One region of the Streptomyces sp. JL2001 genome, then DNA from elsewhere that is predicted to be linked to it. Evidence: riboswitches for the same ligand, from Rfam matches in the RefSeq annotation. Region 1 holds a riboswitch; each other region holds the start of a gene.
The links. A riboswitch is a leader RNA that binds a small molecule or an ion and turns the genes downstream of it on or off. The one in region 1 is predicted to bind cyclic di-AMP.
Positions count from the first base shown of each region.

Region 2: it holds a riboswitch for cyclic di-AMP, as region 1 does, so the genes downstream of both, ACE1OA_RS05805 (LysM peptidoglycan-binding domain-containing M23 family metallopeptidase) here and ACE1OA_RS20745 (transglycosylase family protein) in region 1, are expected to answer to the same signal.
Region 3: it holds a riboswitch for cyclic di-AMP, as region 1 does, so the genes downstream of both, ACE1OA_RS16325 (M23 family metallopeptidase) here and ACE1OA_RS20745 (transglycosylase family protein) in region 1, are expected to answer to the same signal.

Region 1 covers NZ_CP169421.1:4,642,507-4,651,731, forward strand. The annotation lists gene ACE1OA_RS20735 (cytochrome P450 family protein) at 67-1,311, shown strand; gene ACE1OA_RS20740 (transglycosylase family protein) at 1,431-2,363, shown strand; cyclic di-AMP (ydaO/yuaA leader) riboswitch at 2,621-2,795, shown strand; gene ACE1OA_RS20745 (transglycosylase family protein) at 2,799-3,488, shown strand; gene eno (phosphopyruvate hydratase) at 3,780-5,066, shown strand; gene ACE1OA_RS20755 (FtsB family cell division protein) at 5,191-5,664, shown strand; gene ACE1OA_RS20760 (DUF501 domain-containing protein) at 5,777-6,322, shown strand; gene ACE1OA_RS20765 (exopolyphosphatase) at 6,319-7,233, shown strand; gene ACE1OA_RS20770 (NAD(P)/FAD-dependent oxidoreductase) at 7,602-8,984, shown strand; gene ACE1OA_RS20775 (class I SAM-dependent methyltransferase) at 9,185-9,225, shown strand, end outside.
Region 2 covers NZ_CP169421.1:1,329,074-1,338,298, reverse strand. The annotation lists gene ispG (flavodoxin-dependent (E)-4-hydroxy-3-methylbut-2-enyl-diphosphate synthase) at 1-178, shown strand, start outside; gene dxs (1-deoxy-D-xylulose-5-phosphate synthase) at 230-2,110, shown strand; gene ACE1OA_RS05825 (aspartate aminotransferase family protein) at 2,124-3,557, shown strand; gene ACE1OA_RS05820 (helix-turn-helix domain-containing protein) at 3,630-4,289, shown strand; gene ACE1OA_RS05815 (DUF6126 family protein) at 4,310-4,462, shown strand; gene ACE1OA_RS05810 (tyrosine-protein phosphatase) at 4,493-5,305, opposite strand; cyclic di-AMP (ydaO/yuaA leader) riboswitch at 5,697-5,853, shown strand; gene ACE1OA_RS05805 (LysM peptidoglycan-binding domain-containing M23 family metallopeptidase) at 5,856-6,815, shown strand; gene ACE1OA_RS05800 (SGNH/GDSL hydrolase family protein) at 6,997-7,791, shown strand; gene ACE1OA_RS05795 (NADPH-dependent F420 reductase) at 7,983-8,642, opposite strand; gene ACE1OA_RS05790 (winged helix-turn-helix transcriptional regulator) at 8,719-9,069, shown strand.
Region 3 covers NZ_CP169421.1:3,687,662-3,696,886, reverse strand. The annotation lists gene ACE1OA_RS16360 (DEAD/DEAH box helicase) at 1-1,707, shown strand, start outside; tRNA gene ACE1OA_RS16355 (tRNA-Lys) at 2,068-2,140, shown strand; gene ACE1OA_RS16350 (hypothetical protein) at 2,290-2,415, opposite strand; gene ACE1OA_RS16345 (rhodanese-like domain-containing protein) at 2,615-3,094, shown strand; tRNA gene ACE1OA_RS16340 (tRNA-Met) at 3,146-3,219, shown strand; gene ACE1OA_RS16335 (MerR family transcriptional regulator) at 3,363-4,103, shown strand; gene ACE1OA_RS16330 (PP2C family protein-serine/threonine phosphatase) at 4,295-5,455, shown strand; cyclic di-AMP (ydaO/yuaA leader) riboswitch at 5,702-5,849, shown strand; gene ACE1OA_RS16325 (M23 family metallopeptidase) at 5,861-6,928, shown strand; gene ACE1OA_RS16320 (aldo/keto reductase) at 7,026-7,970, shown strand; gene ACE1OA_RS16315 (PrsW family intramembrane metalloprotease) at 8,075-9,225, opposite strand, start outside.

The DNA.
Region 1 (9,225 bases):
TCGCGGTGTACCGCGGGGGAACCTGCCGGGGGGTCGTGCGCGGCCGGGCCGGATAGTGTCGGGGCCATGCACGACCAGCCCCCCGCGCCCGCGCCCGAGCTCTTCACCTGGGAGTTCGCGAGCGATCCGTACCCCGCCTACGCCTGGCTGCGGGAGCACGCGCCCGTGCACCGGGCGACCCTGCCCAGCGGGGTCGAGGCGTGGCTGGTGACGCGTTACGCGGACGCCCGGCAGGCCCTGGCCGACCAGCGGCTCTCCAAGAACCCGGCGCACCACGACGAGCCGGCTCACGCCAAGGGGAAGACCGGGATCCCCGGGGAGCGCAAGGCCGAGCTGATGACGCATCTGCTCAACATCGACCCGCCGGACCACACCCGGCTGCGGCGGCTCGTGTCGAAGGCGTTCACCCCGCGCCGGGTCGCGGAGTTCGCGCCGCGCGTCCAGGAGCTGACCGACCGGCTCATCGACGGGTTCGCGCGGGAGGGGAGCGCCGACCTCATCCACGAGTTCGCCTTCCCGCTGCCCATCTACGCCATCTGCGACCTGCTCGGCGTCCCGCCGGAGGACCAGGACGACTTCCGGGACTGGGCCGGGATGATGATCCGGCACGGCGGCGGTCCGCGCGGCGGGGTCGCGCGCTCGGTCAAGAAGATGCGCGGCTATCTGGCGGAGCTGATCCACCGCAAGCGCGGGGAGCCGGGCGACGACCTCATCTCCGGGCTCATCCGGGCCTCCGACCACGGGGAGCACCTCACCGAGAACGAGGCCGCGGCGATGGCCTTCATCCTGCTCTTCGCGGGCTTCGAGACCACGGTCAACCTGATCGGCAACGGGATGTACGCGCTGCTGCGGCACCCCGGCCAGCGGGAGCGGCTGCAGACCTCGCTCGCGGCGGGCGAGCGGGGCCTGCTGGAGACCGGTGTCGAGGAACTGCTGCGCTTCGACGGGCCGGTGGAGATGGCGACCTGGCGGTACGCCATGGAGCCGCTGACGATCGGCGGGCAGGAGATCCCGGCGGGCGATCCGGTGCTCGTCGTGCTCGCCGCCGCCGACCGCGACCCGGCGCGGTTCGCCGGGCCGGACACGCTCGACCTCTCGCGGCGCGACAACCAGCACCTCGGGTACGGACACGGCATCCACTACTGCATCGGTGCCCCGCTCGCCCGGCTGGAGGGCCAGACCGCGCTGGCCACGTTGCTGACCCGGCTGCCCGATCTGCGACTTGCGGCCGATCCGGCCGATTTGCGCTGGCGGGGCGGGCTCATCATGCGCGGATTGCGCACGCTTCCGGTGGAGTTCACCCCCTTGTGAACTGACGGGGCGTCATAACTGTGATATTTACGTGATCTCCGCTGCATCGACTTGTGACAGACGTTCGAATGCCGCTACGTTCACCGTCGTCTCAAGCAGTCAGGCGAAAGGCACTCCGTATGCGCTCCGGGAACGGACGACACCGCAGACCCAGGCAGGCCCCCGCGATCATCGTGGCCGCAGGCGTGACGGGTTCGGCCCTCGCGCTGCCACTGCTCGGCGCAGGGTCCGCCTCCGCCGCCGACGCGGCCACCTGGGACCGGGTCGCCGAGTGCGAGTCGGGCGGCCTGTGGAGCGCCGACTTCGGCAACGGGCTCTACGGCGGGCTCCAGTTCACCCAGGAGACCTGGGAGACCTACGGCGGCACGGCCTACGCGTCCCGTGCCGACCTGGCCAGCCGCTCCCAGCAGATCGCGGTCGCCGAGAAGGCGCTCGCCGCGCAGGGCACGGAGGTCTGGGCCACCTGCGCCCCGATCGCCAAGCTGACGAACGACGGCGCCGCCCCCGAGGTCGACCCGGGCACGAGCCCCGCGCCGACCACGCCGACCGCGCCCGCCAGCCAGGCGAAGCCGGGCGCCGCCAAGCCGGCCGGGACCGCCGCCACTCCCGGGGCGCCCTCCACCTCCACCACGCCGGAAACGCCCGATGCATCCGTTACGCCCGGTACGTCGGACTCGACGGGCGACCCGGGCTCCGTCGCCGGCGAGGCGGCCGGCCCGGGCAACGGCAAGCACCGCGGCGAGGCCGCCCGCGAAGAGGGCAATGCGGGCGAGGGGCAGGAAACCGGACGTCACGCCTCGCCGGCTGACGGACAGCCAGGCGGGTCGGCCGGCGAAGCCGGTTCGGAGGAATCGGGCACCACGGACACTTCGGGCGAATACACCGTCCAGCCCGGCGACAGCCTCTCCGAGATTGCACGGGAGAACGAGCTGCCCGGCGGCTGGACCGCCCTCTACGACGCCAACCGTCAGACGGTGGGCGCCGACCCGAACCTCATCCTGCCTGGTCAGAGCCTCGACCTGAGTGAGGAACCCGTGGAAACCCAGGGGTAGTTCGAGGACTTATGTCCGTTCTGTCCAAGTGAGACATGAGTCTCTTCGTCCCGCTTGGCGTGTCCTGTCCGCAAAGTTTGCTCCGATCGCCCCTCACCTGCGTAAACACCCCTCATGGGGGAGCAGGGAGGGGCGATTTGGCCGTTTTGGCCTTCTTTGAACTTCGTGAGGTCTGTGTCTACGGTCGGGACCGCTCGCCACCGCGGGCCCCGTCGACCGGTAACGCCGAATCCTGCCGCCGGCCGAGGGGAACAGTCGTCGCGCAAGCGCCGTAGGCAGGAGCGGGGGACCCAAGGTAAGTGCCGGTCCCGGCCGTTGAGACAGACGGCCGGAATCCCGGCTCGGGGTGAAGCCGCGTGCTCGTCACGTGGCCGGGCAACTCACATGGCCCGAACCCGACAGCTCACCTCGCAGGCGTCGGTGAGGAGAATTCCCATGCTGTTTTCCGCCAAGGGCAAACACCGCCGTTCCTCCAAGGCCACCCGCGCCATCGCTCTCGCCGGTGTGGCGGGCGTCGCCGTCGCCGCCCCGCTCATGACCGCCGGGTCCGCCTCGGCCGCGACCGCCTCCGAGTGGGACGCCGTCGCCCAGTGCGAGTCCGGTGGCAACTGGTCCATCAACACCGGCAACGGCTACTACGGCGGCCTGCAGTTCTCGGCCTCCACCTGGGCCGCCTACGGTGGCACCGCCTACGCGGCCAGCGCCGACCAGGCGTCGAAGTCCCAGCAGATCGCGGTCGCCGAGAAGGTCCTGGCCGGCCAGGGCAAGGGCGCGTGGCCGAGCTGCGGCGTGGGCCTGTCCGGCGCCGCGTACACCGGTGGCACCGCCGAGAGCGCCCCGGCGCCGGAGCGCAAGGCCGAGCAGCCGACCACCCGCAGCCAGCAGCGCACGGCCCCGAAGGCGACGCCGAAGAAGGCCGAGTCGAAGAAGACCGTCACCACCCCGACCGGCAAGAAGGTCAAGAAGGGCGACGGCGAGTACAAGGTCGCCGCCGGCGACACCCTGAGCAAGATCGCCGCCGCGCAGAAGGTCAAGGGCGGCTGGGAGAAGCTCTTCGAGCTCAACAAGGACGTCGTCGAGGACGCCGACCTGATCTACCCGGGCCAGCAGCTTCACCTGAAGTGACCCCGGCGGCCCGTGTGAGTCCGGCGGCTCACCCGGGTCCTGTGACCCTCCCGCGGTGACCACCCCGGCCCGGTGCGCCCTCCCCCGTGCGCGCCGGGCCGGGGTTCTTTGCGTTACCGATCGGTAGCTTCGGGTCCCTTCGCCCCTTTATGCATGCCCTCGGGTCCTTTTTCGTCCCAGGGGGCGGGCGCCCGGCTGGCCGGAGCCTCCGAGCCGGTTAGGCTCTTGTCGCAAGGCCAAGCGACCCTGCACGGCTCTTGCGTCACATCTAGCGTCACATCCCAGAAGGAGATGCTCGTGCCGTCCATCGACGTCGTCGTAGCCCGGGAAATCCTGGACTCCCGAGGCAACCCCACGGTCGAGGTCGAGGTCGGCCTCGACGACGGCAGCACCGGCCGTGCTGCCGTTCCGTCCGGCGCCTCCACCGGTGCGTTCGAGGCTCTCGAGCTCCGCGACGGTGACCCCAACCGCTACCTCGGCAAGGGTGTCGAGAAGGCCGTCCTCGCCGTCATCGAGCAGATCGGCCCGGAGCTCGTCGGCTACGACGCCACCGAGCAGCGCCTGATCGACCAGGCGATGTTCGACCTGGACGCCACCCCGGACAAGTCCTCGCTCGGCGCCAACGCCATCCTCGGCGTCTCCCTCGCCGTCGCGCACGCCGCCTCCGAGGCCTCCGACCTGCCCCTGTTCCGCTACCTCGGCGGCCCGAACGCGCACCTGCTGCCCGTTCCGATGATGAACATCCTGAACGGCGGCTCGCACGCCGACTCCAACGTGGACATCCAGGAGTTCATGATCGCGCCGATCGGCGCGGAGTCCTTCTCCGAGGCCCTGCGCTGGGGCACCGAGGTCTACCACACCCTCAAGTCCGTCCTGAAGACCAAGGGCCTGTCCACCGGTCTCGGCGACGAGGGCGGCTTCGCCCCGAACCTGGACTCCAACCGCGCCGCGCTCGACCTCATCCTCGAGGCCATCAAGCAGGCCGGCTACGTCCCCGGCAAGGACATCGCGCTCGCCCTCGACTGCGCCGCCTCCGAGTTCTACAAGGACGGCAAGTACGAGTTCGAGGGCAAGGCCCGCTCGGCCGCCGAGATGACCGAGTACTACGAGGAGCTCGTCGCCGCGTACCCGCTGGTCTCCATCGAGGACCCGCTGTTCGAGGACGACTGGGCCGGCTGGAAGGCCATCACCGAGAAGCTCGGCTCCAAGGTGCAGCTGGTCGGCGACGACCTGTTCGTCACCAACCCCGAGCGTCTGGCCCGTGGCATCGAGGAGGGCTCCGCGAACGCCCTCCTGGTCAAGGTCAACCAGATCGGCTCGCTGACCGAGACGCTGGACGCCGTCGAGCTGGCCCAGCGCAGCGGCTTCAAGTGCATGATGTCCCACCGCTCCGGCGAGACCGAGGACGTCACCATCGCCGACCTGGCCGTCGCCACCAACTGCGGCCAGATCAAGACCGGCGCCCCGGCCCGCTCCGAGCGCGTCGCCAAGTACAACCAGCTGCTGCGCATCGAGGAGATCCTCGACGACGCCGCGGTCTACGCGGGCCGCAGCGCCTTCCCGCGTTTCAAGGGCTGACGGCTTCACACCCGGCAGTTCCGGCCGTCCCCGCACTCGGTCCCGTACCGTGTGCGGGGACGGCTCTGCTTCCGCTACCGGGAAGCGCGCCCGGACGGAGCCCGGAACAGGGGAGGCGCAGACCATGGCAGCGAAGGACCGGGACCGGTTCTCGACCGCGACCCGGATCAGGCTGCTCGGCGAGCAGACCGCCGCCCGCGTCTACCGTTCCCAGACACGCCGCCAGGCGCGCCGCTCCCGGCTCACCGGCCGCGCGGCCTTCCTGGCCCTGATCGTCTGCTCGCTCGTGGTGGCGCTCGCCTACCCGATGCGGCAGTACGTCTCCCAGCGGAGCGAGATCGCCGACCAGGAGCGCCAGGCCGCCGAGGCCGCCGACCGGGTCGAGCAGCTGAGGGACGAGAAGGCCCGGCTCCAGGACCCGGCGTACGTCCGCCGCCTCGCCCGCGAGCACCTGCACTACGTCGTGCCGGGCGAGACCGGCTTCACCGTCAACGACCCCGACGCCGAGCGGGCCCGCCGCACCGAGCAGGGCGAGGCCGGACAGCCCTGGTACTCCCATCTCTGGGAGGGCGTCGACCACGCCGACGCGGCCCGCTGACCCCACGACGCGAGACAATGGCACCGCGCCGCGGCGCCCCGCGCGCCCGTCCGCCGGTCGCCCGACCACCGCACCGCACCGAACCGCCCCCGACGAGAAGACAGACGCAGGCATGCAAACGCCCCCTCCGCAGACCGCACGCACCGAGCCCACCGACGCGGACGTCGCCGCCTTCCAGGACCAGCTCGGCCGCCCGCCCCGGGGACTGCGCGCCATCGCGCACCGCTGCCCCTGCGGCAACCCGGACGTCGTCGAGACCGCGCCGCGGCTCCCGGACGGCACCCCCTTCCCCACCACGTACTACCTGACCTGCCCCCGCGCGGCCTCGGCCATCGGCACGCTGGAGGCCAACGGGGTCATGAAGGAGATGCAGGCCCGGCTGGGGACCGATCCGGAGCTCGCCGCCGCGTACCGGGCCGCGCACGAGGACTACATCGCGCGCCGTGACGCCATCGAGGTCCTGGAGGGCTTCCCGAGCGCCGGCGGCATGCCGGACCGGGTGAAGTGCCTGCACGTCCTCGTCGGACACTCGCTGGCCGCCGGCCCCGGCGTGAACCCGCTGGGCGACGAGGCCCTCGCGATGCTGCCCGAGTGGTGGGCCAAGGGCCCCTGCGTCACGCCGTGCGCCGACAAGGACGCGGAAGAGGAGGGGAAGTGACCCGGGTCGCGGGCATCGACTGCGGTACCAACTCCATCCGCCTGCTGGTCGCCGACGTCCACCCCGAGACGGGTGAACTGGTCGAGCTGGACCGGCGGATGACGATCGTGCGCCTCGGCCAGGGCGTCGACCGGACCGGCCGGCTCGCCCCGGATGCCCTGGAGCGCACCTTCGCCGCGTGCCGCGCCTACGCCGAGGTGATCCGGGAGCTCGGCGCCGAGAGGGTCCGCTTCGTGGCCACCTCCGCGTCCCGCGACGCCGAGAACCGCGATGAGTTCGTCGCCGGGGTCAAGGACATCCTGGGCGTCGAGCCCGAGGTGATCACCGGCGACCAGGAGGCCGAGTTCTCCTTCACCGGCGCCACCGGCGAGCTGTCCGGCACCGAGAAGTACCTGGTCGTGGACATCGGCGGCGGCTCCACCGAGTTCGTCGTCGGCAACCGCCACGTCGAGGCCGCCCGGTCCGTCGACATCGGCTGCGTCCGGCTGACCGAGCGGCACGTCCGCAGCGATCCGCCGGACGCCGCGGAGGTCGACGCGATCCGCGCGGACGTCCGGGCCGCCCTGGCGCTGGCCGAGGAGACCGTCCCGATCGCCGCGGCCGGGACCCTCGTCGGACTGGCCGGCTCGGTGACCACCGTCGCCGCGATCGCGCTGGGTCTGGAGGAGTACGACTCCGAGCGGATCCACCACTCCCGGATCTCCCGGGAGCAGGTCGCGGCCGTCGTCGAGCGGCTGCTCGCCTCCACCCACGAGGAGCGCGCGGCGATCGCCGTCATCCACCCGGGGCGGGTCGACGTCATCGCCGCCGGGGCGCTGGTCCTGCTGGAGATCATGGAGCGGACCGGGGCCCGCGAGGTCGTCGTCAGCGAGCACGACATCCTGGACGGGATCGCTCTCTCCGTGGCATAACGGGCGCCCGCCGACGCGGCCCGGGAGGGCCCGCGGGGAAAGTTCGTGAAGTTCTTCACAAGGAAAAGAGTCCCCGTGGGGGCCGCAGAGGGCCATTCGGGCCTCCACGGGCCCTGCGGGGACTCTTTCGTAGGTGCGGGGGCCGCTTCGCACCATGTTTCCATCGCGTGAACGCACCCTGTGGTTCAGCGTTAACGAGTGCTCTCCAGGCCAGTTCACAAGGGGTGAACAACGTCCGCCCCGACCCCGTGGTTCCTTTGCTGCCCATGACCTGGGTCACGTGGGGCGCGGAGTGTAGCAGAGGTACCCGGAGAGCTTGTGAAGGGGCGCACGAGCGACCCCCCTCGGAGGGGTGGATACTCGATGGCATGAGCACCACGGAGCGTCCCAGGATCCTCGTAGTAGGCGGTGGGTACGTAGGCCTGTACGCAGCTCGACGCATTCTCAAGAAGATGCGTTACGGAGAGGCGACCGTCACGGTCGTCGACCCGCGCTCGTACATGACGTACCAGCCCTTCCTCCCCGAAGCCGCCGCAGGCAGCATCTCCCCGCGTCACGTCGTCGTCCCGCTGCGACGCGTCGTGCGCGGAGCCGAGGTGCTCACCGGTCGCGTCACCACCATCGATCAGGACCGCAAGGTCGCCACGGTCGCGCCGCTCGTCGGCGAGGCCTACGACCTGCCCTTCGACTACCTGGTCATCGCGATGGGCGCGGTCTCCCGCACCTTCCCGATCCCCGGCCTCGCCGAGCAGGGCATCGGTATGAAGGGTGTCGAGGAGGCCATCGGCCTTCGCAACCACGTCCTGGAGCAGCTCGACAAGGCTGACTCCACGACCGACGAGGAGGTCCGCCGCAAGGCGCTGACCTTCGTCTTCGTGGGCGGCGGCTTCGCCGGCGCGGAGACCATCGGCGAGGTCGAGGACATGGCCCGCGACGCGGCGAAGTACTACACCAACGTGAAGCGCGAGGACATGCGCTTCATCCTGGTCGACGCCGCCGACAAGATCCTTCCCGAGGTCGGCCCGGAGCTGGGCCGCTGGGGCAAGGAGCACCTCGAGGGCCGCGGCATCGAGATCTACCTCTCGACGTCCATGGACTCCTGCGTCGACGGCCACGTCGTGCTGAAGAACGGCCTCGAGGTCGACTCCAACACGATCGTCTGGACCGCCGGCGTGAAGCCGAACCCGGCGCTCGCCCGCTTCGGCCTCCCGCTCGGCCCCCGCGGCCACGTGGACGCCCAGCCGACCCTCCAGGTCACCGGCACCGACTACATCTGGACCGCGGGCGACAACGCCCAGGTTCCGGACCTCGCCGCCCGCAAGGCCGGTGTGGAGAACGCCTGGTGCCCGCCGAACGCCCAGCACGCGCTGCGTCAGGCGAAGGTCCTCGGCGACAACGTGGTCTCCGGCATGCGGGGCTTCCCGCAGGCGGAGTACAGCCACGCGAACAAGGGCGCGGTGGCGGGCCTCGGCCTCCACAAGGGCGTCGCGATGATCGTCATGGGCAAGATGAAGATCAAGCTCAAGGGCCGTCTCGCCTGGTACATGCACCGTGGCTACCACGGTCTGGCCGTGCCCACCTGGAACCGCAAGATCCGCGTCTTCGCCGACTGGACCCTCGCGATGTTCCTCAAGCGCGAGGTCGTCTCCCTCGGTGCCATGGAGACGCCGCGCGAGGAGTTCTACGAGGCGGCCAAGCCCGCCCCCGCTCCGGCCGCCGCCGCGAGCCAGGAGAAGGCCAAGGCCTCCTAGCCCTCCCGTGGTACCAGCAGGACCCGCATGACCGTAAATGCCGAAGGGTCGTCCGCCATCCGTGGTGCGGACGGCCCTTCGGCATGTCCGCCCGGGTGTTTTGCCGACTCGTTGCGCTGGTTCGGGACTGCTTCAGCCTACGGAGGGTGTTTACGTGGTGACGAGCATTTCTGGGGCACGACATCACGGAGGTGTGCACCATGGCCGACGCCGCATCGCGGCTGACGACACTCGCCGAGGA
Region 2 (9,225 bases), 3.3 Mb from region 1:
CCTGGGTGTCGCGTCGGGCAACGGCAAGGGTCAGATCTTCGTGAAGGGCGAGGTGATCAAGACGGTTCCGGAGTCGAAGATCGTCGAGACCCTGATCGAGGAGGCGATGAAGATCGCCGAGCAGCTGGAGAAGGACGGCGTGCCCTCCGGGGCGCCCGCCGTCACCGTGGGCGGCTGACGCATCGCGCCGCCCACCGTACGTGTCCAACCGACCGAAAGGGGGCCGAGCATGACGATTCTGGAGAACATCCGGGGGCCGCGCGACCTCCGGCCGCTGTGCGGCACGGAGCTCGTCGAACTGGCCGAGGAGATCCGGCAGTTCCTGATCCACGCCGTCGCCAGGACCGGTGGCCACCTCGGCCCCAACCTCGGCGTCGTGGAACTCTCCCTCGCGCTGCACCGGGTGTTCGAGTCGCCCGCGGACCGGATCCTGTGGGACACCGGCCACCAGAGCTACGTGCACAAGCTGCTGACCGGCCGGCAGGACTTCTCCAAGCTCCGCAGCAAGGGCGGGCTCTCCGGCTACCCCTCCCGGGCGGAGTCCGAGCACGACGTCATCGAGAACTCGCACGCCTCGACCGTCCTGGGCTGGGCGGACGGCCTGGCCAAGGCCAACGAGGTGCTCGGCCGCTCCGACCACGTCGTCGCGGTCATCGGCGACGGCGCGCTGACCGGCGGCATGGCCTGGGAGGCGCTGAACAACATCGCCGCCGCCAGGGACCGCCCGCTCGTCATCGTCGTCAACGACAACGAGCGCTCCTACGCCCCGACCATCGGCGGCCTCGCGGACCACCTGGCGACCCTGCGCACCACCGACGGCTACGAGCGCGTCCTGACCTGGGGCAAGGACGTCCTGGAGCGGACCCCCGTCGTCGGCAGGCCCCTGTACGAGTCGCTGCACGGCGCCAAGAAGGGGTTCAAGGACGCCTTCGCGCCGCAGGGCATGTTCGAGGACCTGGGGCTGAAGTACGTCGGCCCGATCGACGGCCACGACATCGAGGCGCTGGAGTCCGCCCTGCACCGGGCCAAGCGGTTCGGCGGCCCGGTCATCGTGCACTGCCTCACCGAGAAGGGCCGCGGCTACCAGCCCGCCCTCGCCGACGAGGCCGACCGCTTCCACGCCGTCGGCGCGATGGACCCGCTGACCTGCGAGCCGCTCGCCCCCGCCGCCGGCCCGTCCTGGACGTCCGTCTTCGGCGAGGCGATGGTCGAGATCGGGGCGGAGCGGCCCGACGTCGTCGCGATCACGGCCGCCATGCTGCACCCCGTCGGCCTCACCGCGTTCGCCGAACGCTTCCCCGACCGGGTCTGGGACGTCGGCATCGCCGAACAGCACGCCGCGGTCTCGGCGGCCGGCCTGGCCACCGGCGGACTCCACCCCGTCGTCGCCGTCTACGCCACCTTCCTCAACCGCGCCTTCGACCAGCTGCTCATGGACGTGGCGCTGCACCGGTGCGGCGTCACCTTCGTCCTGGACCGGGCCGGTGTCACCGGCACGGACGGCGCCTCCCACAACGGGATGTGGGACCTGTCGCTCCTCCAGGTCGTCCCCGGCCTGCGGATCGCCGCCCCGCGCGACGCGGACCAGCTGCGCGCCCAGCTGCGCGAGGCCCTGGACGTGCACGACGCGCCGACCCTGCTGCGCTTCCCCAAGGAGACCGCGGGGGCGCCCGTGCCGGCCCTCGACCGGATCGGCGGCATGGACGTCCTGCTCCGCGACGAGGACGCCACCGTCCTGCTCGTCGCCGTCGGCGTGATGGCGGACGTCTGCCTCCAGGCCGCGGACCTGCTGGCCGGCCGGGGGGTCCGCTGCACCGTCGTCGATCCGCGCTGGGTCAAGCCGGTCGACGAGGCCCTCGCCCCGCTCGCCGAGCGGCACCGGCTCGTCGCGGTCGTCGAGGACAACAGCCGGACCGGCGGGGTCGGCGCCGCCGTCGGCCAGGCCCTGCGCGACGCCGGCGTCGACGTCCCGCTGCGCACCTTCGGCATCCCCGAGCAGTTCCTCGCGCACGCCAAGCGCAGCGAGGTGCTGGCCGACCTCGGGCTCACCCCGGTGGAGGTCGCCGGACGGATCAGCGCCGCCCTGGCGCACCGGAAGAACGGTCAGTGAGGGAGAGGGCCCGATGAGCGAGGAGTCAGAACCCGTGGTGAGCGAGGAGCCCGTCCCGGTGGCCGGCAAGGAATTCGACCTGACGGCCCTGCTGGCCGAGCGGGGCGCCGAGCGGTACGAGCTGCATGCCGCGTACCTGAACCACCAGCTCCCGCGCATGCTCCACACCATCGGCTTCGACAAGGTCTACGAGCGGGCCGAGGGCGCCCACTTCTGGGACTCCGAGGGCGGTGACTACCTCGACATGCTCGCCGGATTCGGCGTGATGGGCCTCGGCCGCCACCACCCCGTCGTCCGCAAGGCGCTGCACGACGTCCTCGACGCCTCGCTCGCCGATCTCACGCGCTTCGACTGCCAGCCGCTGCCCGGACTGCTCGCCGAGCGCCTGCTCGCCCACAGCCCGCACCTGGACCGGGTCTTCTTCGGCAACAGCGGCACCGAGGCGGTGGAGACCGCCCTGAAGTTCGCCCGGTACGCCACCGGCCGGCCCAGGATCCTGTACTGCTCCCACGCCTTCCACGGTCTGACCACCGGTTCGCTGTCGGTCAACGGCGAGAAGGGCTTCCGGGAAGGCTTCGCCCCGCTGCTGCCCGACACCGCGATCGCGCTCGGCGACCTCGACGCGCTGGAGCGGGAGCTGCGCCGGGGAGACGTGGCCGCCTTCGTCGTCGAGCCGATCCAGGGCAAGGGCGTGCACGAGTCGCCCCCCGGCTTCCTGCGCGCGGCCCAGGACCTCCTGCACCGGCACGGGGCCCTGCTGATCGCGGACGAGGTGCAGACGGGCCTCGGCAGGACCGGCGACTTCTACGCGTACCAGCACGAGGACGGGGTCGAGCCGGACCTGGTCTGTGTGGCCAAGGCGCTCTCCGGCGGCTACGTGCCGGTGGGCGCCACCCTCGGCAAGGACTGGATCTTCAAGAAGGTCTACTCGTCCATGGACCGGGTCCTCGTCCACTCGGCCAGCTTCGGTTCGAACGCGCAGGCCATGGCGGCCGGGCTCGCCGTGCTCGCGGTCATGGAGTCCGAGGGGACGGTGGCGCACGCGCGCCGGATGGGAGACCTGCTGACCGCGAGGCTCCGGGAGCTGGTGCCCCGCTACGAGCTGCTGCACGAGATCCGCGGCCGCGGACTCATGATCGGGATCGAGTTCGGCCGGCCGTCCTCGCTCGGGCTGCGCAGTCGGTGGACGATGCTGCAGGCCGCCCGCAAGGGGCTCTTCGCCCAGATGGTCGTGGTACCGCTGCTCCAGCGCCACCGGATCCTGACCCAGGTCTCGGGGGACCATCTGGAGGTCATCAAGCTGATCCCGCCGCTGGTCATCGACGAGGCGGACGTGGAACGCTTCGTCACCGCCTTCACGGCGGTCATGGACGACGCCCACGGAGGCGGCGGACTGATGTGGGACTTCGGGAAGACGCTGGTCAAGCAGGCGGTGGCGCAACGGTAGGGTTTTGACTTTGGCTTTTGCCTCGGAGGCAAGAAATTTGCCTCCGAGGAAAGTTCCTGGCGGAATGGAGGCATGGAGCACCTCCACGAAGCACCGTCCCCGGACCCTGCCGAGCCGGGCACGTCCGGCGAGCCGGACGGCGTCCCGGACGCGCTTCCCGACGTGGCCCCGCAGCTGCGCGGGCTGCGCCGGCGCCGCGGGCTCACCCTGGAGGCCGCCGCGCAGCGGGCCGGCCTCTCGCCGGCCCATCTGTCCAGGCTGGAGACGGGCCGCCGGCAACCCTCGCTGCCCATGCTGCTCGCCCTCGCCAGGATCTACGGTACGACGGTCTCCGAGCTGCTGGGGGAGGTGCCCCCCGAGCGTGATCCGATCGTCCGGGCCGGCCGCTCCGAGCCGGTCGAGGCGGACGGCTGGATCTATCATCAGGCCGGCGGCCCCGGGCGCGCCCTGCAGGCGCTCCGGGTCCACGTGCCGTACGCCACCCGTACCGACATCGTCCGGGTCCATCCCGGCGAGGAATGGCTCCACGTCCTCGACGGCCGGGTGCGCCTCGCCCTCGGCGACGCCGTGCACGTGCTCGACCCGGGGGACAGCGCGCACTTCGACTCGCTCACCCCGCACCGCATCGGCGCCGCCACCCGCGGCGGCGCCGAGCTGCTCTTCGTCCATACCCTGATGCAGAGTCCCGCCGCCGAGCTGTGCCTCGGCGACGGGGCCCCGCATCCGCGCTGAGCCCACCGGAAGGGGCCGTCATGTCCGAAAAGTCCGCACCGATCACAGGTGAGGAGCGCGGCGAGGGCAAGTTCCCGAAGGGGCTCGTCCTGCGCCTCTTCGCCTACCTGGTGGCCGGCCACCTCTTCGCGGGCTTCCTCTATCTGCTCTTCGCGATGGGCGGGCAGAAGTAGTCCGTCGGGCCGGTCCGTGGGCCCTGCTTCCTACTGTCCGTCGAGCAGGTGCCCGCGCAGGCGCTCGCGCGTCTCGGGGGAGAGCTTCAGGCCCTGCGAGAGGTAGTCGTCGACCGTGCCCCAGGTCAGCTCGATCGTGTCGAACGCCGCCCGGATGTACTCCAGGCGCGCGTCGAACAGGGGGCTGAGCAGCTCCATCACCTCGGGCGCCATCGCGTCCGCGGAGGTGGAGCTGCGGCGCACCTTGTAGCGGCGGTGCGGGTCGTTCGACTTCAGGTAGTCCGCCTCGACGGCCTCGCGCTCGACGCCGACCGCGAGCAGCGAGATCGCGATGGAGAGGCCGGCGCGGTCCTTGCCGGCCGCGCAGTGCATCAGGGCGGGGATGCTGTCCTCGGCCATGGAGTGCAGGATCCGGCTGTGCTCGGCGGTGCGCTCCACAATCATCTTCCGGTACGAATCGGACATACGGTCGGCGGCCTTGCCGTTGCCGAGCGCCTCCCGCAGCTGCTCCAGCTCGCCGCCGCTCACCAGCTTCCAGAACTCCTTGCCGTCGGCCGGATCGTTGAGCGGGATGTTCACGTTCCGTACGCCCGGGAGCTCGACGTCCGGACCCTCGACCTTGCGGTCGGCGTGGTTGCGGAAGTCGAAGACCGTGTGCAGGCCCAGCGTCGTCAGGAAGGCCGCGTCCTCCTCGGTGGCGTGCGCGAGGTGGCCGCTGCGGAAGAGCCGCCCGAACCGAACCGACCGGCCGTCCGTGGTCGGCAGGCCACCGACGTCACGGAAGTTGCGTACCCCGCTCAGCTCGGGTTCGGTCGACGGGACCTGCGGCAGCTGCTGCGTCACGAGTGCTCCTGAGTGTCGACGATCTTTGATCGTGCGAGATCGGTTCTTGGTGCAATCATCCCGGCAGGTGGCTGGTTCGCACACCCCTCGGACGGGAATGGGTGTTCTGTCCGAATTGGGATATTAGAGATAACGCGCCCTGGTTACAGGGGAGATGAGCTGTGGCGCGTGAGCAGCGTCATAACTGTGACGGAACGTGCCTGATCGTCTTGGGCAACGGCCTTCTGGGCAAAGGGGGCCGAAGGCCCGTCATCCACGCAGGGTGACCGGAATTCCCGAAGAATTCCGGATCGGGGAATGCGGGGGGAAAGCGGTGGCTTGTTCGCGCCGACTCCGCTCGTCTACGGTCACCGTCAATCCGGTCGGACCGCCGAATCCTGCCACCGTCCGGAATTCGCACCCACCCACGTGTGGCAGGAGCGGGGGACCCAGGTAGTACGCCGATCCTTCAGGTCAGGACGGCTCGGGGTGAAGTCGCGCGAAGGCGCGACCGGACATCTCCAGTCCGAACCCGACAGCTCACCTCGCAGGCGACGGAGAGGAATTCGCCATGCCCGCGAAGGGTAAGCACCGCCGTCCCAAGGTCAACCCGATCAGCCGTGGATTCGTCGCCGCCGGCGCCGGTGGCGCCGTCGTCGCCCTGCCGCTCCTCGGTGCGACCGGAGCCCACGCCGCCGAGCAGGCCGCCCCGGCCCAGGCGCCGCAGCAGGCCGTCACCGCCGCGGCCGCCACCCCGGCCCAGGCCCCCGCCGCGGCCCCCGCGGCCAAGGCCAAGCCCCGTACCTACTCCGTCGTCGCCGGCGACTACCTGTCCAAGATCGCCGCCGAGCACCACCTCGCGGGCGGCTGGAAGAAGCTCTACTCCGACAACCGCCAGGTCGTCGGCGGGAACCCCTCGCTGATCTTCCCGGGCATGAAGCTCACCCTCGGCGCGAAGTCGACGGCCAAGGCCCCCGCGCCCAAGGCCGCCCCGAAGGCCCCCGCCAAGAAGGCCACCGCCAAGAAGGCGTCCGCCGAGACCCGCAGCTCCCGCAGCAGCGAGCGTCCCGCCGTCCAGTCCACGGCCCCGGCCGCGCAGAGCGCGCCGTCCACCCCGTCCACCGGCTCCGGCTGGGTCGCCCCGGTCGGCGGCGGCATCGGCACCCCGTACCGCGCCTCCGGCTCCATGTGGTCCTCCGGCTACCACACCGGTGTCGACTTCATCGCCTCCTCCGGCACCTCGGTGAAGGCCGTCGGCCCCGGCACGGTCTACTCCGCCGGCTGGAGCGGCGCCTACGGCAACGAGGTCGTCATCCAGCACGCCGACGGCACGTACTCGCAGTACGCCCACCTCTCCTCCCTCTCCGTCTCCGCCGGCCAGACCGTCGCGGGCGGCGACCAGATCGGCCTGTCCGGCTCGACCGGCAACTCCAGCGGTCCGCACCTGCACTTCGAGATGCGCACCGGGCCGAGCTACGGCTCGGACATCGACCCGCTGGCCTACCTCCGGGAGCACGGCGTCAACGTCTGATCCTCGACGCCCCGTCAGGCCCGGCACGTCACGTGCCGGGCCTCGGGGGTGTCGTGCCGACCCCGCGGAACCTGCCGCGTATTCCGGCTTGGCGCAATCTTGACCGGTGGCGTATCTCACCCGTCGTCAACCCCGCCCTACGGTCGCGTAGGTCACATCCGTAAGGGAAAGATGTGTTCTCGTGGCAGACGATTCGAGATCAACAGACGCGCACGTATTCGGGTCGTACGCGGCGATCGGTGACAGCTTCACCGAGGGCGTAGGGGACCCGGGGCCCGACGGGGCGTACGTCGGCTGGGCGGACCGTTTCGCGGTCCTGCTCGCCGACCAGCTGCCCGAGCACGACGCATTCCGATACGCCAACCTCGCCGTACGCGGCCGGCTCCTCGACCAGATCGTGGCGGAGCAGGTGCCCCGCGCGAAGCAACTCGCCCCCGACCTGGTGACCTTCTGCGCCGGCGGGAACGACATCATCCGCCCCGGCACCGACCCCGACGACGTCGCCGAGCGCTTCGAGCGTGCCGTCGCCGACCTGACCTCCGCCGTCGGCACCGTGATGGTGACCACCGGCTTCGACACCCGCGACGTCCCCGTACTGCGGCACCTGCGCGGCAAGATCGCCACCTACACGGCGCACGTCCGGTCCGTGGCCGACCGCTACGGCTGCCCGGTCCTCGACCTGTGGTCGCTCAAGTCCGTCCAGGACAGGCGGGCCTGGGACGACGACCGGCTGCACCTGTCGCCCGAGGGGCACACCCGGGTCGCGCTGCGCGCCGCCCAGGTCCTCGGCATGGACGTGCCGGCCGACCCCGACCAGCCGTGGCCGCCGCTGCCGCCGCGCGGCCCGCTGGAGGTCCGCCGGGACGACATCCACTGGGCCCGGGAGTACCTGGTGCCGTGGATCGGGCGCCGGCTGCGGGGCGAGAGCTCGGGGGACCACGTCGCGGCCAAGCGCCCGGACCTCATGCCTCTCTGAGGGCTGTCCCGTAGTCCGCGGTGGGTCGGCGCACGGCGTCGGATGCGGTGCATCGCAAGGCGGAGGGTCGTCCTCATACCGGGCGTGTTCGGGCGACCGGACAGCGCAGCGTGGTGCCGAAGCCGGCGTCGTGCGCCCGCCGGGGATTACGGGACAGCCCTGAGAACTCCTGACGAAATGCCCTGGACGCCTCACTCGCTCTCGGCTCGTGGACCTGTCGCATAGGCCAGCGGCGGCGCGATCGCCCATACGTCGGCCTGCTCCGCCACCCACAGCCCGATGAACAGCGCGGCGGTCGCCTCCAACAGTCCGGCGCGGTCCAGCCCGCCCCCCGCCACCGGCTCGCAGCCCATGTCCCGCACCAACGTGCGTGCCAGCGCGAGTGCCGCCTCGTCGTCCCCGCAGATCGGAACGGTCAAGGGCTGACCGTCGAAGACCGGCGGGGTCATTCGCCACACGCTCTCGTGACAGAGGTTGAATGCTTTGACGACGTGCACGCCCGGTACCGCCGCAGCCAGTCGGCGCGCTGCCGAGGGGCCGCCTTCCGTGAGCAGCCGGAAGCCGGGCCCGACCGGATTGGCGCAGTCGAGCAGGACCTTCCCCTTCAGCGTCGGCTGAAGCTCCCTGACGACGTCCGCTCCCGCGCCGTACGGCAACGCGGCCAGCACCGCCTCGCCGAAGTCGGCCGCCGCCTGCAGACTCCCGTGCCCCGCACCGCCCCCGATGCGCGTCGCGAGCCGCTGGGCCTTCTGTTCGTCGCGGCCTCCGACGAACACCTCGTGCCCGGCTCGCACCCACTGCGTGGCCAGTGCTTCCGCCACGTTCCCCGTACCCAGCACACCGATCTTCATCGATACGCCCCTTTCCGTATCCGCTCCAACCGCTTTCGGGACGACACTAGGAAATCCGTCAGGCACCATTTGGTAAGTGACGACCGACGCCTACCTCGCCGACTGCCGCGCCCGCCTCGCCTTCGACCTCCTCTCCAACACCTGGAACGCCGTGCTGATCTGGGTCCTGCGGGACGGTCCCCAACGCCCCGGCGAACTACGCGAGCGCATCGGCGGCATCAGCCCCAAGGTCCTGACCGAGACGCTGAGGCGGCTGGAGTTCAACGGGCTGGTGACACGGAACGCCTATGCCGAAGCGCCGCCCCGTGTCGAGTACGAACTCACCGCTTTGGGACGCACGTTGCTCGGCCCGATCGACGCATTCGGCGCGTGGGCCTTCGAGCACGGTGATGAGGTCATGGCCGCCCAGGAACGAATAGGCGGGTGAGTTCCGGCCCGTGACCTCCTCTGCACGCGTCGACGCACTTTCATCGGGATGAGTGCGAGCGCCGCCGGCAGATCAGCGCGCATCCCAGAGTGCGTCCCGTCGTGGATCCCCCTTCAACGCCCGGATGTGCGAGCCGTCGACCGCAGCACGGGAGAA
Region 3 (9,225 bases), 950 kb from region 1:
TGCTCCCTGGAGAACATCGAGGCCGCCGTCCTCGACGAGGCCGACCAGATGTCCGACCTGGGCTTCCTGCCCGAGGTCACCGAGCTGCTCGACCAGGTCCCGGCCGGAGGCCAGCGGATGCTGTTCTCGGCCACGATGGAGAACGAGATCTCCACGCTGGTCAAGCGCTACCTGGTCGACCCGGTCAGCCACGAGGTCGACAGCGCCCAGGGCAACGTCTCGACCATGAGCCACCACGTCCTCGTCGTGAAGCCGAAGGACAAGGCGCCGGTCACCGCCGCCATCGCCGCCCGCAAGGGCCGCACCATCATCTTCGTCCGCACCCAGCTGGGTGCCGACCGCATCGCCGAGCAGCTCGTCGAGTCCGGCGTGAAGGCGGACGCGCTGCACGGCGGCATGACGCAGGGCGCCCGTACCCGCGTGCTGGCCGACTTCAAGGACGGCTACGTCAACGCGCTGGTCGCCACCGACGTCGCCGCCCGCGGCATCCACGTCGACGGCATCGACCTGGTCCTCAACGTGGACCCGGCCGGTGACCACAAGGACTACCTGCACCGCTCGGGCCGTACCGCCCGCGCCGGCAAGTCCGGTGTCGTGGTCTCCCTCGCGCTGCCGCACCAGCGCCGCCAGATCTTCCGCCTGATGGAGGACGCGGGCGTCGACGCCTCGCGCCACATCGTCCAGGGCGCCGGCGCGTTCGAGCCGGAGGTCGCCGAGATCACCGGTGCGCGTTCGCTGACCGAGGTCCAGGCCGACTCCGCGAACAACGCCGCCAAGCAGGCCGAGCGTGAGGTCGCCGACCTCACCAAGCAGCTGGAGCGTCTGCAGCGCCGCGCCGTCGAGCTCCGCGAGGAGGCCGACCGTCTGGTCGCCCGTTCCGCGCGCGAGCGGGGCGAGGACCCGGAGGCCGCCGTCGCCGAGGTGACCGAGGCCGCCGAGGCCGAGATCGCCGAGGCCGCGCAGGCCGCCGCCCAGGCGGAGCGCCGCGAGGAGCAGCAGCGCCGTGAGGAGCGTCCGTCGTTCCGCGACGAGCGCGGCAACTTCGAGCGCCGCAACGACCGTCGTGACGACCGCGGTGGCCGTCCCTTCGAGCGTCGTGACGACCGTCCCTCGGGCGGCTTCCGTCGGGACAACGACCGTCCGTCCGGCGGTTTCCGTCGTGACGACCGTCCCTCCGGTGGCTTCCGCCGGGACAACGACCGTCCGTCCGGTGGCTTCCGTCGGGACGACCGTCCCTCGGGCGGTTTCAACCGTGACGACCGCGGTGACCGCGGCGGCTTCCGCCGCGACGACCGTCGTGACGACCGCGGTGGCCGTTCCTTCGAGCGTCGTGACGACCGTCCCTCGGGCGGCTTCCGCCGGGACAACGACCGTCCGTCCGGTGGCTTCCGCCGGGACAACGACCGTCCCTCCGGCGGTTTCAACCGTGACGACCGTCCCTCGGGCGGCTTCAACCGTGACGACCGCGGCGACCGCGGCGGCTTCCGCCGCGACGACCGTCCGGCCGGCGGCCACCGCGGCAGCGACCGTCCGTTCAACCGCGACCGTCGTGACGACCGCCCCTCCGGCGGCTTCCGCTCGGGCGGCGACCGCCCGTACGGCCGTCGTGACGACCACCGTGGCGGCGACCACCGCGGCACCGGCTCGAACACCGGCGGCTCCTTCGGCCGCCGCGACGAGAAGCCCCGCTGGAAGCGCAACGGCTGACTGAGCCGCGGCCGTTCGGCCGCGAGCCTCTGAACGGCCCCGAAGGCCCGTCCCCCACCCGACCGGTGGGGGACGGGCCTTCGGGCGTTCCTGAGCCGGAGGGGCGCCGACCGCGACACCCCCAGGGGGCGTGCGGGGCGCTGCGTGTCCCCGGTCCGCCGGGGCGCCGGCGGCGAGGTGACGTTCTCTCGCCGCGCCGGGTCCTTTCGCCGACCGCCCCTCCCGGCCGCCCGACGGGGCCCCGACCGGGCCCCACGCCCCCGGCGGGGCGGGCGAGACCCGCCCGGGATCCGCCATGACGGATACCCGATCGGCTGCGGGGCATGATCCGGCTATGCTGCGGGGGTGCCCTTGCGCCGAGGGCCGTTAGCTCAATTGGCAGAGCAGCGGACTTTTAATCCGTTGGTTGTGGGTTCGAGTCCCACACGGCCTACCTGAAGGGGAGCGAGGTCACGGCCTCGTCTCCACCACGAAGCGCCCCGCCCGGTTCCGACCGGGCGGGGCGCTTCGTCGTCCCGGCCGCCACCCCGGTGAGCCGTCCCGCCGTCAGGGGGCACGGCCGCGCGGCCGGTTGGGGCGGAATCAGGCGGAGGGCGCTCCCGCCGCGGTGCCGGGGGTCGGACACCCGAGGGAGAACGCCGCCGGCCGGGCCGGATCCGCCAGGATGTGGATCTCCACGATCCGGTCGCCGTCGACCGTGCGGGCCATGAGCGGCCCCGGCCGGCCGTCCGCGAGCGATCTCCTCGGATGAGGCCCGCCGTGTGTGACAGCCGACCGGTCCCCCGTCCGTCCGCTCCGTGAGATCCCCGCCCTCGTGCGCCGAACGCCCGGGAATCCCCGGCCGATCGCCAACGGCTCCGGGATTCGCCACTTCAGCGGGGTGATCTCGGGTCGTAGATTTTCCCGCATGACGACAACAGCGCAGGTCAACGCCGTACTTCGCACCCCGCCGGCCGCTCCCGCCGCGGCGGCCGCCTACTTCTCCGCCAGCCTCGCCTTCCACGCCGACGTCTCGGACGTCGCCTCCGTCCTCGCGGCCGGCGGCGACCCCGGCTTCGTGGTGCTCGACTCGCGCTCCACCGCCTCCTGGGACCAGGGGCACGTCCCCGGTGCGATCCACCTGCCGACCGCGCTCATCGCCGAGCAGGCCGAGCAGCTCCTCGACAAGGCGGTGCCGGTCGTCACCTACTGCTGGGGCCCGGGCTGCAACGGCGCCACCCGCGCCGCGCTGGCCCTCGCCGAACTCGGCTACCAGGTGAAGGAGATGCTCGGCGGATTCGAGTACTGGGTGCGCGAGGGCTTTGCGTACGAGACGTGGGAAGGCCCCGCGACGAAGGACGCGGACCCGCTGACCGCACCGGTCGACGCCGAGGACTGCGGCTGCTGAGGAAACGGATTTCCGTATCCGACGCCCATGCCGTAAGGTCATATTCACCGACGCGGGGTGGAGCAGCTCGGTAGCTCGCTGGGCTCATAACCCAGAGGTCGCAGGTTCAAATCCTGTCCCCGCTACTCAGTAGCAAACGAAGGCCCGGATCCTCACGGATCCGGGCCTTCGTCGTGCTGCCCTCCCACGCCCCCGTCTTCCGGTCCCGCCCGGATCCCCCTTCCGCGCGCTTGACCTTTACGCAACGTCAAGATTTAGCGTTTCGGGCATGGAGTGGTCGATCCAAGAGATCGCCAGGAAGGCCGGGACCACCAGCCGCACCCTCCGGCACTACGGAGAACGCGGACTGCTGGAGCCCAGCCGGATCGGCGCCAACGGTTACCGGTACTACGACCAGGCGGCGCTCGTGCGGTTGCAGCGCATCCTGCTGCTGCGCGAGCTGGGGCTGTCCCTGCCCGCCATCGCCGAGGTCCTGCGGGGGCAGCGGGATTCGTCCGCCGCCCTGCGCACCCATCTCGTCCTGCTCGAACAGGAGCGGGAGCGCATCGGACGGCAGATCGAAGCCGTCCGGACCACTCTCCACAAGACCGAGAACGGAGAAGAGCTCATGGCTGAAGAAGTGTTCGACGGATTCGACCACACGCGGTACGAGGCGGAGGTCACCGAGCGCTGGGGACGCGAGGCGTACGAGAAGGGCGACCGCTGGTGGCGCTCGCTCAGCGCCGAGCAGAAGCAGGCGTTCACGGACGAGCAGGCCGGCATCGCGCGCGACTTCGGGCAGGCGGCGCGGGACGGACTCGCGGCCGGCAGCGACGAGGTGCAGGCGATCGCCCACCGGCAGGTCCGGTGGCTGTCGGCCACCACGACGCCGTCGAAGGACTACGTGATCGGCCTCGGCCGGATGTACGTCGACGACCCGCGCTTCACCGCCAACTACGACAAGCACGGTGAGGGCACGGCGCTCCTGGTCCGGGACGCGATGGAGATCTACGCGGAGCGGAACCTCTAAGGGCTGTCCCGTGATCCGCGGTGGGCCGGCGCACGGCGTCGGATGCGGTGCACCGCAAGGCGGAGGGTCGCTCTCAGGCCGGCGCTCCTCCGATCGGAGCATCGGGGGTCGCCGCACCGTGCGGCGGCCTCCAGGCTGGGGAGGGCGCGGTACGGTCCGTCGCCGTGCAGGGACCGGGCAGGAGAGCACAGGTGGGGCAGCGATCGGCGGGTGACGGCACGAGGAGGCCCCCACGCCCGCGCGGTGAGCGGACCCGCCGCTTCGTCCGGGCCCTTCCCCCGCTCGTCATCCTCGGCGGCATCGTCTTCGACCTGGCGACCCCGTCGGCGTACACCGCGGCGCCGATGTTCTCGGCCGCGCCGCTCATCGCGGCACCCTTCTTCTCGAAGCTGACGACCCTGCTGACCGGCATCGCGGCCGTGCTGGCGTGCGTCGGGCTGCACATCTACAACGGCACCACCACGGAGCCGCCCTCGGCCACCGAGACCCTCACGGTCATCACCGTCTCCGCGCTGGCCATGGTGATCAACCGCGTGGTCCAGCGCAGCGGCCGGCAGCTGGCCTCCGCCCGGGTGATCGCCGAGACCGCCCAGAAGGCGGTGCTGCCCACGCCGGTCGAGCGGATCGGCGGGCTGCAGATCGCCGCCCGCTACGAGGCCGCGCAGGCGGACGCGTTCATCGGCGGCGACCTCTTCGCGGTCCAGGACACCCCCTACGGGGTGCGGCTCGTCGTCGGCGACGTGCGGGGCAAGGGGCTGGAGGCGGTCGAGGCCGTCGCCGTCGTGATCGGCGCGTTCCGCGAGGCGGCCGAGCAGGAGGCGACCCTGGAGGGCGTGGCGCAGAGACTCGAGCGGGCGCTGACCCGGGAGGGGACCCGCCGGGACGACCTGGACGCCTTCGAGGGCTTCACCACCGCCGTGCTGGCCGAGATCCCCCGCGGTGACGGTCTCGTTCGAGTCGTGAACCGTGGCCACCCCGAGCCGCTGCTGCTGCTCCAGGACGGGGCGGTGGAGCATCTGGAGCCGAGCCAGGCCGCGCTGCCGCTCGGCATGGGCGAGCTGGCCGCCTGGCCGGACCGGGCCGACGAGACCCCCTACCCTCCGGGCTCGACGCTGCTCTTCTACACCGACGGCCTGTCCGAGGCGCGCGACGCGGCGGGCGCCTTCTACGAGCCGGGCGGCCGTCTGGCCGGGCGGATCTTCCCCGGTCCGGAGGAACTGCTGGACGCGCTGGTCGACGACGTCCGCCGGTACACGGGCGGCGGATCGACGGACGACATGGCGCTGCTGGCCGTGGGCCGCCCGGTGCAGGGCCAGCCGGAGCGCCGCCGGACGATGCGGGTGGTGCCCTGAGGCGTCCATCCCGGTCCTGAGAGCCGGCGGGGTGACCATGCGTAGTCGCGAGGTACCGCTGCGATAACAATTGATGCAACGTCAGATAAGGAGTCTCGAACGGATGACTCCTGAGCGGCGGTCAAATCGCCCTGTAGTGCATCAATCTCTTGAACGATCAAGGGGAACAGCTTGGAATCGGACCCCCGTGTCTATTAACGTTCGATAACGCAGCGCGGTCGTCCCAGTCGTCGCAAGAGACGGCACCGTGCGCACGCGCCGAATCCCGAAAGGGAACCGGGGAACCACCACTTGGGGTGAATCGGACACTCTCGCACCTGTGCGAGGGCGCCCGTAGGAGACCTTCCTGCTCCGAACCCGTCAGCTAACCCGGTAGGCGGCAAGGAAGGAAAGGAGTACGCCTCCGTGGCGTCCAACACCCCTGCCCCCGAAGCCCCCTTCCATGCGTTCGGTGCCTCGGGTGCCGCCGGGACCGACCCCGACGGCGCGGCGGGCGAGTGGAACCCCACCGAGGAGACCCTCCGCCAGCAGAGCCGGGCCGGTGGCCGCCACCGGGTCGTCAAGCAGCGCTCGGGCTTCGCCCGTTCCTCCACCGTCCTCGGCGTCGGTGTCATCGCGGCCGTCGGCGCGGGTGGCCTGGCCACCGCGCAGGAGAAGCCGCCGGTCTCCATAGCCCTGCCCGACCTCGACCTGCCGGACGCCGAGGACCTGCCCGGCGTCGGCGCGCTGATCTCCGGCGACGAGGACCGGAACACGACCGCGGGCTCCGGCAACGACCTGCACGCGCTCACGGCCTCCGTCGGCGCGCCCGTCGACGGCGCCGACCGCAAGACGGAGGGCGGCGACGCCGGCGAGGCGCTGCGCGCCCGCATCCTCCAGCAGGCCGAGCAGCAGCAGGCCTCCGCCGACGCCGCCGAGAAGGCCGCGACGGAGAAGGCGGCGACCGAGAAGGCCGCCGCGGAGGCCGCGGCCCAGGCGGACGCGGCCGAGAAGGCGGCGGCCGAGGCGAAGAAGAAGGCCGAGGCGGAGGCCGCGGCGAAGGCCGAGGCCGAGCGCCTGGCCAAGCTCGCCGCCAGCTACGCGCTGCCCACGTCCTCGTACACGCTCACCTCGACCTACGGCGAGTCCGGCTCGATGTGGTCCTCCGGCTACCACACCGGCCTGGACTTCGCGGCCCCCACGGGCACCCCGGTCAAGGCGGTGCACGGCGCCACGGTCAAGTCGGCCGGTTGGTCGGGCTCGTACGGCTACCGCATCGTCCTGGAGCTGTCGGACGGCACCGAGGTCTGGTACTGCCACCTGTCCTCGATGACCGTCAGCGTGGGCCAGTCGGTCGGCACCGGCGACACCATCGGCCGCGTGGGCGCCACCGGCAACGTCACCGGCCCGCACCTGCACCTGGAGGTCCACACCCCGGGCGGCGACGGCGTCGACCCGGCGGCCTGGCTGGCGAGCAAGGGCCTGTCGGTCTGATCCTCCCGGGAACCTCCCCGGCCGCGGCGGCCCTGGCGACGAACCCCGCGCCAGGACCGCCGGAATAGCGGCCCCGCCGCAGGTCGTTCACCGACCCATGACCTCTCTTCGCCCGCTGGGCTCCTCCGACCTGCACGTCTTCCCGCTCGCGCTCGGCGGCAACGTCTTCGGATGGACCGCCGACGAGGCGCAGTCCTTCGCCGTCCTGGACACCTACGCCGCCGCCGGCGGCAACTTCGTCGACACCGCCGACTCCTACTCCGCCTGGGCCGAGGGCAACCAGGGCGGCGAGTCCGAGACGATCGTCGGCAGGTGGCTGGCGTCGCGCGGCAACCGCGACGAGATAGTCGTCGCCACCAAGGTCGGCGCCCACCCCTCGTACAAGGGACTCGCGCCCGTCACGATCAAGGCGGCGGCCGAGGAGTCCCTGCGCCGGCTCGGCACCGACCACATCGACCTGTACTACACGCACTTCGACGACGAGTCCGTGCCCGTCGAGGAGATCGTCACCGCGCTCGACCAGCTGGTGAAGGACGGCAAGGTCCGTGCCGTCGCCGCGTCGAACATCTCCCCGGCGCGGCTGCGGGCCTCCCTCGACTTCGCCGAGGCGGAGGGACTCACCCGCTACGTCGCGCTCCAGCCGCACTACAACCTGGTCTCCCGCGACACCTACGAGGGCGAGCTCCTGGACACCGTCGAGCGGGCCGGACTCGCGGCCGTGCCGTACTTCGCGCTGGCGTCGGGCTTCCTGACCGGCAAGTACCGGCACGGGACCGCGGTCGACAGCGCCCGGGCCGCGGGGGCGGGCCGGCATCTGGAGACCGAGCGGGGCCGCACGGTGCTCGACACGCTCGACGCCGTGGCCCGCGCGCACGGGGCCGAGCCCGCCACGGTGGCGCTGGCCTGGCTCGCGGCCCGGCCGACCGTCGCGGCGCCGATCGCCTCGGCGCGTACGGTCGAGCAGCTGCCGGCCCTGGTAGCGGTCGCGGACCTGGTGCTCGACGAGGCGGAGCTGGCGGCGCTGGACGCGGCCTCCGCCTGAGCGTTCGCCCCGCGGGTCGGGGCATCGGGGGCGTCGGCCGGGTCGGGGGCCGGCGCCTCAGGTCCTGCCCGGGAGACCGGGATGGATCCGACGGGACGGTTTCCTCAGCTGCGGTACGGGTTGTAGCCGCCGTAGTCCAGGTACTGGGGCGGCGACCAGACCCGGCCGGTCGCCCGCGCCGCGTAGGTCAGCGCGGGCGAGGCGACGGCCCTGCGCTGCCAGAGGTGGTGGAGCAGTTCCTGCTCGCGCGCCGTGAAGTCGGGGTCCGCGTCACCGCGCTGGGCGCGGTGGCGCAGGAACGCGAGCGTGGTCGCGAAGGCCTCGTACTCCCCGACCGCCTGCGCGGCCGGCCGGCCGTACGTCCGGGCGGCGAAGGAGCGGGCCATCGAGCGGGCCCGCATCGAGGAGAGGGCGAGCGGCTCGGACGGGGAGAGCCAGCCGGCCGCCGCGTACGCCGGGAGCTGGCCGGATATCGTGCGCAGCTCCCGCTGCCGGCTCCATATCGCCAGCCAGGTCAGCAGCCCGAAGGCGGGCACCATGAACATGCCGTAGACCACGAGGAACCCCCAGGCCGCGTAGACGGCCGAGCCGTTCCACAGCGCGTGCATCCCCATGGCGAGGACGAGGCCGGCCACCGGCAGCAGGATCCGCCGGACGCGCTTGCGCCGTGCGACGAGCGCGGCGAACCCGAAGCCCAGGCCGGTGAGCACCGTGAACAGCGGATGCGCGAACGGCGACATCACGACCCGCACGAAGAAGGTCCCGGCGGTCATCGAGCCGAGGCCGGACGTGCCGATCTCCTGGTCCTCGCCGAAGGCGCGGCCGAGGTAGAGGATGTTCTCGGTGAAGGCGAAGCCGGTGGCGGTGAACCCGGCGACGACCACCCCGTCGACCAGGCCGGTGAAGTCCCGGCGGCGCAGCAGGAAGATCAGCAGGATCGCGGCGGCCTTGGCGCTCTCCTCGACGACCGGGGCGACGACGGTGGCACCGAGGGCGTCCGCGGAGGCCCGGTCGGCGGTGGAGGTCGCGATCCAGCGGACCGCGAACGTGTTGGCCGTGAGTGCGATGAGCGCCGCGGCGAACGCGCCCCAGGCGAAGGCGAAGATCAGGTTCTTCCACGGGCCGGGTTCGGCGCGGTCGAGCCAGCGGAACGCGGCCAGCAGCAGCGGGACGGGCAGGACGGCCAGGCCCAGCCCCACCAGGAACCCCTCGGTTCCCGTCTCCTCCCGCACCATCGCGAGGATCACCAGGGCGC